3 regions of the Stenotrophomonas sp. STEN087 genome follow, and region 1 is predicted to be linked to each of the others. Evidence: predicted binding sites of a transcription regulator. Region 1 holds the regulator's gene; each other region holds the start of a gene.
What was found. Region 1 encodes HrcA, which represses chaperone genes, less so after heat shock. Its sites were predicted from a motif close to TTNGCACTCNNNNNNNNNGAGTGCNAA; they were not measured.

Region 1 (2,265 bases):
CCTGGCCGGTCGGGTCCAGCAGGACCAGGCCGTTGTCGGCGGCGACCTTCAGCAGCTGCTTGTAGGTCATTTCCAGCCCCTCGCGCAGCGGGTTGGCGTCGTCGCCGGCGGCCTTCAGGCCGGCATCCAGGCTGTCAAACACCGGCAGCAGCTCGCCCAGCAGCTTCTCGTTGGCGAACTTGCGGGCCTGTTCGATGTCACGGGCCACGCGCTTGCGCTGGTTCTCCAGGTCGGCGCGCTCACGCAGCGCATCGGCCTTGACCTGCTCGACCTCGGCGCGCAGGCGCTCCAGTTCGTCATGGGTGCCTGCGGCAGCGGCCGCATCGGCGGCGCTCTGCTGGGATTCGATATCTGGATGTTCTTGGTTCATGTCTGGGTCCCTGGCGGTCACTCTCCGCCTCCACCCACCCTAGTGTGGGCGGGATGCTGCGTTTCAAGCGTCAGCCGGCCCCGGACCGCGTCCCGGGGGCGAAAAGGCCGCCCCGAGCACGTCCGCGGTGGCCTGGACCAGCGGAATCACCCGGTCGTAGGCCATCCGCTTGGGCCCGATCACCCCCAGCACGCCCAGCACCTGGCCGTTGGCGGTATAGGGCGCGGTGACCAGCGAGACTCCCTGCAGCGGCATCATCCCGGTCTCTTCGCCGATGAAGATGCGCACGCCCGGGGCCTGGATGGTCCGCTCCAGCAGCTGCAGGATCTCGCGCTTGCTGGAGAACAGCTCGAACAGCTCGCGCAGGCGCTCCAGGTCGGACAGGTCCTGCACCCCCATCAACCGGGTCTGCCCGGCCACCAGCATGTCGTCGGCCGGCGGCTGCAGGGCCTGCTCGGCCAGCTCGATGCTGTGCGCCAGCAGCTGCTCCAGCTCGGAACGGGCGTCGCGCAGCTCCAGCAGCAGGCGGGTGCGGATCTCGGCCAGCGGCAGGCCGGCGAAATGCGCATTGAGGTAGTTGGCCACCTGTTCCAGCTGGCCCGGCTCGAAGCCCTTGCGGGTCTCGATGACCCGGTTCTGTACCTCGTTGTCGGCAAACACCAGGATCGCCAGCACCCGGCGCCCGTCCAGTGCCACGAAATCGATCTGGCGGAAGGCGAACTGCTCGCGCCGCGGCGCGCTGACCACGCCGACGAAGTGGCTCATCGCCGACAGCAGCTCCGAGGCACTGCCGAGCAGGGCCTGGGTGCTGCCGCCACCGGCCAGCTCATGGCGCAGGCGGGCCAGCTCGCCCTCGCCCGGCGGCTGCATCTGCAGCAGGCTGTCGACGAACACCCGGTAGCCATGCGCGGTCGGGATGCGCCCGGCCGAGGTATGTGGCGAGGCCAGCAGGCCCAGGTCCTCCAGGTCGCCCAGGATGTTGCGGATGGTGGCCGGGCTGACCTCCAGGCCCGCCACGCGCGCCAGCGTCTGCGAGCCCACCGGCTCACCGTCCTGGATGTAACGCGCGATCAGCGTGCGCAGCAGATGGCGCGCACGCGGGGCAAGCTGGTCAGCGGAACCGTGCATGGAATCAACCTGTGAGACACGGACACTAGATAATGGCGGTGCGTCGCCTTGGCAAGTCATTGGACCACCCCGCCGCGCGTGCTAGCGTTGCGCGGCTCAGACACCCCTGTACCCATGCTCAGACATCTTTCGATCAAGGATTTCGCCGTCGTCCGCGCCACCGAACTGGAGTTCGGGCCGGGCATGACCGTCGTTTCCGGCGAGACCGGCGCCGGCAAGTCGCTTATGGTCGACGCGCTCGGCTTCCTGTCCGGCCTGCGCGCCGACAGCGGCGTGGTCCGCCATGGCGCCGCCCGTGCCGAGCTCTCGGCCGAGTTCGCCCTGGACCAGCTGCAGGCCGCGCGCCAGTGGCTGGCCGACAACGAGCTGGACGACGAGGACCAGTGCCAGCTGCGTCGGGTGATCCGCGCCGATGGCGGCTCGCGCTCGTGGATCAACGGCCGCCCGGTGACCCTGGCGCAGCTGGCCGATCTGGCCGGGCGACTGGTGGAAATCCATGGCCAGCACGAGCAGCAGGCCCTGCTGACACGCCCGTCGCAGCTGGCCCTGCTCGATGCCTATGCCCGCAACGAGGACGAGCGCCGCCAGGTGCGCCGCGCCGCTGCGGCCTGGCAGACCCTGGTCGACGAGTCGCTGGCCCTGTCGCAACAGGGCGACGTTTCCGACCGCATCGGCTTCCTTGAGCACCAGCTGCGCGAGCTGGACCGCGAGGACCTGGAACCCGAGTCGATTGTCGCGCTGGGTGCCAGCCACCGCCGCCAGGCCCA
Region 2 (2,265 bases), on a different contig from region 1:
CTGGCCGATCGACTCGTCCGAGTTGGCCGAGATGGTACCGACCTGGGCGATCGCCTTGTCGTCGGCGGTCGGCTTGGAGATGTTCTTCAGCTCGGCAACGGCGGCCACGACGGCCTTGTCGATACCACGCTTCAGGTCCATCGGGTTCATGCCGGCGGCCACAGCCTTGGCGCCTTCGCGGATCAGGGCCTGGGCCAGCACGGTGGCGGTGGTGGTGCCGTCGCCAGCGTCGTCGTTGGTGCGGGAAGCAACTTCCTTCACCATCTGCGCGCCCATGTTCTCGAACTTGTCAGCCAGTTCGATTTCCTTGGCGACGGAGACGCCGTCCTTGGTGATGGTCGGAGCGCCGAAGCTCTTTTCCAGCACGACGTTGCGGCCCTTCGGGCCCAGGGTGGCCTTGACGGCATTGGCGAGAACGTTGACGCCGCGCACCATGCGCGAACGGGCGTCTTCACCGAAACGAATATCCTTGGCAGCCATTGCGATTACCTCGATGTTTGCGCCGGGCCGGGCCCGGCGACGAAAAGGGATGTCTTACAGGAAAGCAGGTCGCGCCGAGGCTCAGCCGATGATGGCGAGCACGTCGTCTTCGCGCAGGACCTTGTACTCGACGCCTTCGCTCTTGTACGAGCTGCCGGCGTACTGGCCGTAGATGACCTTGTCGCCGACCTTCAGCGACGGAGCGCGCAAGGTGCCGTTGTCCAGGGCCTTGCCCGGGCCGACGGCGACGACTTCACCCTTGGTCGACTTTTCCTTGGCCGAATCCGGAATGACGATGCCACCGGCGGAGATTTCGTCGGCTTCGATCGGCTTGACCACAACGCGGTCGTGCAGCGGCTTGATGCTCATGTGAGACCTCTTAAGTTATTGATTGGTCTAAAAAAGTCTGGCGATGTTAGCACTCACCCCAGGTGACTGCCAGCATTGCTCGCGAAAAAACCCGACAGGTCGGGAGCAGGACAGAGATGGAGCTGTGCCCGGGCCTTTCAAGCCCCGCCGCAGAAAAAATTTCGACGGTGCGCTGCGGCGGCGAACAGATGCGCGCACCGACGGGTTTCGGCAATTTTGGTGAACTGCGTCTCAGTGCCAGATATCTGGCGTTCAGTTACGACAAAGTGTCACGCGTTCGGCCTTAGGCTCGCCCGGCATTCCCAATCACAAGGAGTAGTCGATGCGATTGCTGTCCCCGCTCGCCGCCGCCTGCCTGCTGGCGCTGGTCGCCGCGCCGGCCCAGGCCGAGGTCTTCATCAACGAACTGCACTACGACGACAGCACCCCGGCCGGTGACGTCGGCGAAGCCATCGAAGTGGTCGCCACCGCCGGCGAGGACCTGTCCGGCTACCGCCTGTACCTGTACAACGGCGCCAACGCCTCGGCCGCCGTGGTCTACGACAACAAGCTGGTCCCGGCTGGCAGCGCCGCCGGCTGCGGCAGCGCGACGATCGCCGTGGTCACCTACCCGACCAACGGCCTGCAGAACGGCCCCAACGACGGCATCGCCCTGGTCGACGCCAGCGGCAAGGTGGTCCAGTTCCTCAGCTACGAGGGCGCCATCACCGCCTCCGGTGGCCCCGCCGCCGGCATGACCAGCCAGAACATTCCGGTTGCCGAAACCAACAGCACCGCCCCGGGCACCTCGCTGCAGCTGACCGGCAGCGGCAGCCAGTACGCCCACTTCACCTGGGCCGAGTCGGCCGGTGAGACCTTCGGCCGCTGCAACAACAACCAGACCTTCAACGGCGGTGGCGGCACCCCGGGCGGCCCGAACACCCCGCCGTCGGTGACCACCACCACTCCGGCGCAGGGCAGCAGCACCTTCCCGGCCGCGGCCGATCTGGAAGTGGTGTTCAGCGAGACGGTGAACCTGGCCAGCGGCGCCTTCGCCCTCAGCTGCGGCACCTCCGGCAGCGTGCCGCTGACCTGGCCGGCCAGCGGCAAGACCGTGAAGCTGTCGACCAACACCGCCCTGGTGGCCGGTGAGGCCTGCCGCTTCGACATCCGCGCCTCGCGCATCACCGACAGCCAGGGCGCACGCCCGGCCGCTGACAGCCGCATCGCCTTCACCGTGGCCAGCACCACCGGCAACCCGGACCCGGGCAATCCGGACCCCGGCAATCCCGGCAACCCAGGTACCCCGGCGGGCTACTACTCCAAGGTGAACACCTCCAGCCCGAGCCAGCTGCGCTGCTCGCTGCACGAGACCATCAAGGGCCACACCGCTTACCCGTACAGCGGCTCGGGCACCAGCACCTGGACCATCCTGGA
Region 3 (2,265 bases), on a different contig from region 1:
CGCTTCGCCCTGCGCGCGAACTACGCCGACACCCAGGACCGGATCAACCCGGTGGCCGATGCCAAGCTGGTGGAAACCAATGTCGGCTTCGCCTGGCGCCCGCACGACAACACGCGCTGGGCCGGCTTCGGCAAGTTCACCTATCTCTATGACGTGGCCTCGCTGGGCCAGGAAGGCGGCAACCTGTACGACCAGCGCTCGCAGGTGCTGTCGCTGGAGGGCATCCGCCAGATCGGCGAGCGCTGGGAAATGGCCGCCAAGCTGGCTTCGCGCTGGGGCGACTACCGCACCGGCCGCGGCGAGGGCGCCTGGCTGGACAGCCGCGCTGACTTCGCCGCCCTGCAGCTGCGCTACCGCCTTTTCGCGGAGTGGGAAGGGCTGGCCGAGCACCGCTGGCTGAAGGTGCGCGATGGCGGCGTCCGCAAGGGCTGGCTGCTGGGCGTGGACCGGCGGGTGGGCGAGCACTTCAAGGTCGGCGTGGGTTACAACTTCACCGAGTTCAGCGACGACATGACCGAGCTGAAGTACGACCAGAAGGGCTTCTTCCTGAACATGGCCGGGTATTATTGAGGCCGCCCGAGGGCGGTCCTGCGGCCCTGGGCTGAACGACCGGCAACATCGCCGGGCTGAATGGGGTGGCGCCGTGGGATTTTGCGGCCCAAAACGACCATTCATGCACCTGATTCGCTTCAAGTGGTTGATTTTGAACGTATTCGACCATGGTCGAGCCTGCTCGCCATTGTCATCAATTCGCGATAGGGTAGGGATGTTGAATCGCCCAGTGTTCTGTTCACGGAACACTGGAACTTCCTCCCGCTTTAGCAGTCCAAAAGCCGGACTGCTAAGATGAGCCCTATGAGCCAGAACACCTCTACTGCCCTTGTGGCAAACAATCTCCCGATTCCCAGTGCGCTCGGTTCGCTGGACGCCTACATCGGTGCCGTGCACCAGATTCCGGTGCTGTCGGTCGATGACGAACAGGACCTGGCCCGTCGTTTCCGCGACGGTGACGATCTGGACGCCGCACGTGAGCTGGTGCATTCGCACCTGCGCTTCGTGGTGCACGTGGCCCGCGGTTACAACGGCTACGGCCTTGCGCTGGGCGACCTGATCCAGGAAGGCAACATCGGCCTGATGAAGGCGGTCAAGCGCTTCGACCCCGACATGGGCGTGCGCCTGGTGTCCTTCGCCGTGCATTGGATCCGTGCCGAAATGCACGAGTTCATCCTCAAGAACTGGCGCATCGTCAAGGTCGCCACGACCAAGGCGCAGCGCAAGCTGTTCTTCAACCTGCGCAAGTCGAAGACGCGCCTGGGCTGGATGAACGCGGCCGAAGTCAGCGCCGTCGCCAAGGACCTGAACGTGTCCGAGCGCGAGGTCATGGAAATGGAATCGCGCCTGTCCGGCCGCGATATCGGTTTCGATGCGCCGACCGACGAAGACAACGATCATGCGCCGCCGTCGCCGGCTGCGTTCCTGGTGTCCAACGACGAAGATCCGTCGATGGCCTACGAGCGCGAGGACAACGAAGACAACCAGATGCAGCTGCTGCGCGAAGGCCTGGCCGAGCTGGATGCCCGCTCGCGCGACATCATCCGCCGCCGCTGGCTGGATGCCGACAGCAAGGTGACGCTGCAGGAACTGGCCGATGAGTACGGCGTGTCCGCCGAGCGCATCCGTCAGATCGAGGCGAACGCGCTGAAGAAGATGAAGGCGCTGTTCACCGCGTAAGCGGGAAGGCGTTGGAATGAAGAAGGGCCCGGCAATGCCGGGCCTTTTTTGTTTGTGGGGCGCGCGCATCCACGCATGGCGTGGATCTACCCCGGCGGTACGGCATCCGTGGACTCACACCAGACGTGGCGATACGGCATCCAGTAGAGCCACGCCACGCGTGGCTGCTCTGCGACCGTGCCGTGACGCGATCGGCTATCGAACTGACGAACTGGTTCTGATGGGATATGCGAAACAGCGCAGGAGGCAGGCAGTGAACAATGTCCCGGAGAGAATGCGTGCGAAAAGCCCCCTCTTGCTGGCGGTGCACGATGCTGCTGTGAGCCTGCACGCGCATGGCGTCATCGACAAGCGCAGGATGAGTACGTATGAGGCCCTCTGCCTTGAAACCGTACCCGAGTACAGCAGTGCCCAGATCCGAGCGCTGCGTACCTCGCTGAGGCTCAGTCAGCCGGTCTTTGCAGGCGTTCTCAATACCAGCGTTTCCACCGTACGCAGCTGGGAACAATGTGAGAAAAAGCCCAGCGGCCCCTC

Region 2: ACVOK1_RS09610 (co-chaperone GroES) is a predicted target of HrcA. The motif match lies at 896-922, and genes of this name have one in related genera.
Region 3: rpoH (RNA polymerase sigma factor RpoH) is a predicted target of HrcA. The motif match lies at 819-845, and genes of this name have one in related genera.

What each region holds. Positions count from the first base shown of each region.
Region 1 covers NZ_JBRRCR010000026.1:6,373-8,637, forward strand. Annotated here, with positions in the region: gene grpE (nucleotide exchange factor GrpE) at 1-370, opposite strand, end outside; gene hrcA (heat-inducible transcriptional repressor HrcA) at 434-1,498, opposite strand; gene recN (DNA repair protein RecN) at 1,613-2,265, shown strand, end outside.
Region 2 covers NZ_JBRRCR010000027.1:45,810-48,074, forward strand. Annotated here, with positions in the region: gene groL (chaperonin GroEL) at 1-480, opposite strand, end outside; gene ACVOK1_RS09610 (co-chaperone GroES) at 562-849, opposite strand; gene ACVOK1_RS09615 (endonuclease) at 1,172-2,265, shown strand, end outside.
Region 3 covers NZ_JBRRCR010000015.1:36,564-38,828, reverse strand. Annotated here, with positions in the region: gene ACVOK1_RS06215 (TonB-dependent receptor) at 1-570, shown strand, start outside; gene rpoH (RNA polymerase sigma factor RpoH) at 856-1,731, shown strand; gene ACVOK1_RS06205 (helix-turn-helix domain-containing protein) at 1,985-2,265, shown strand, end outside.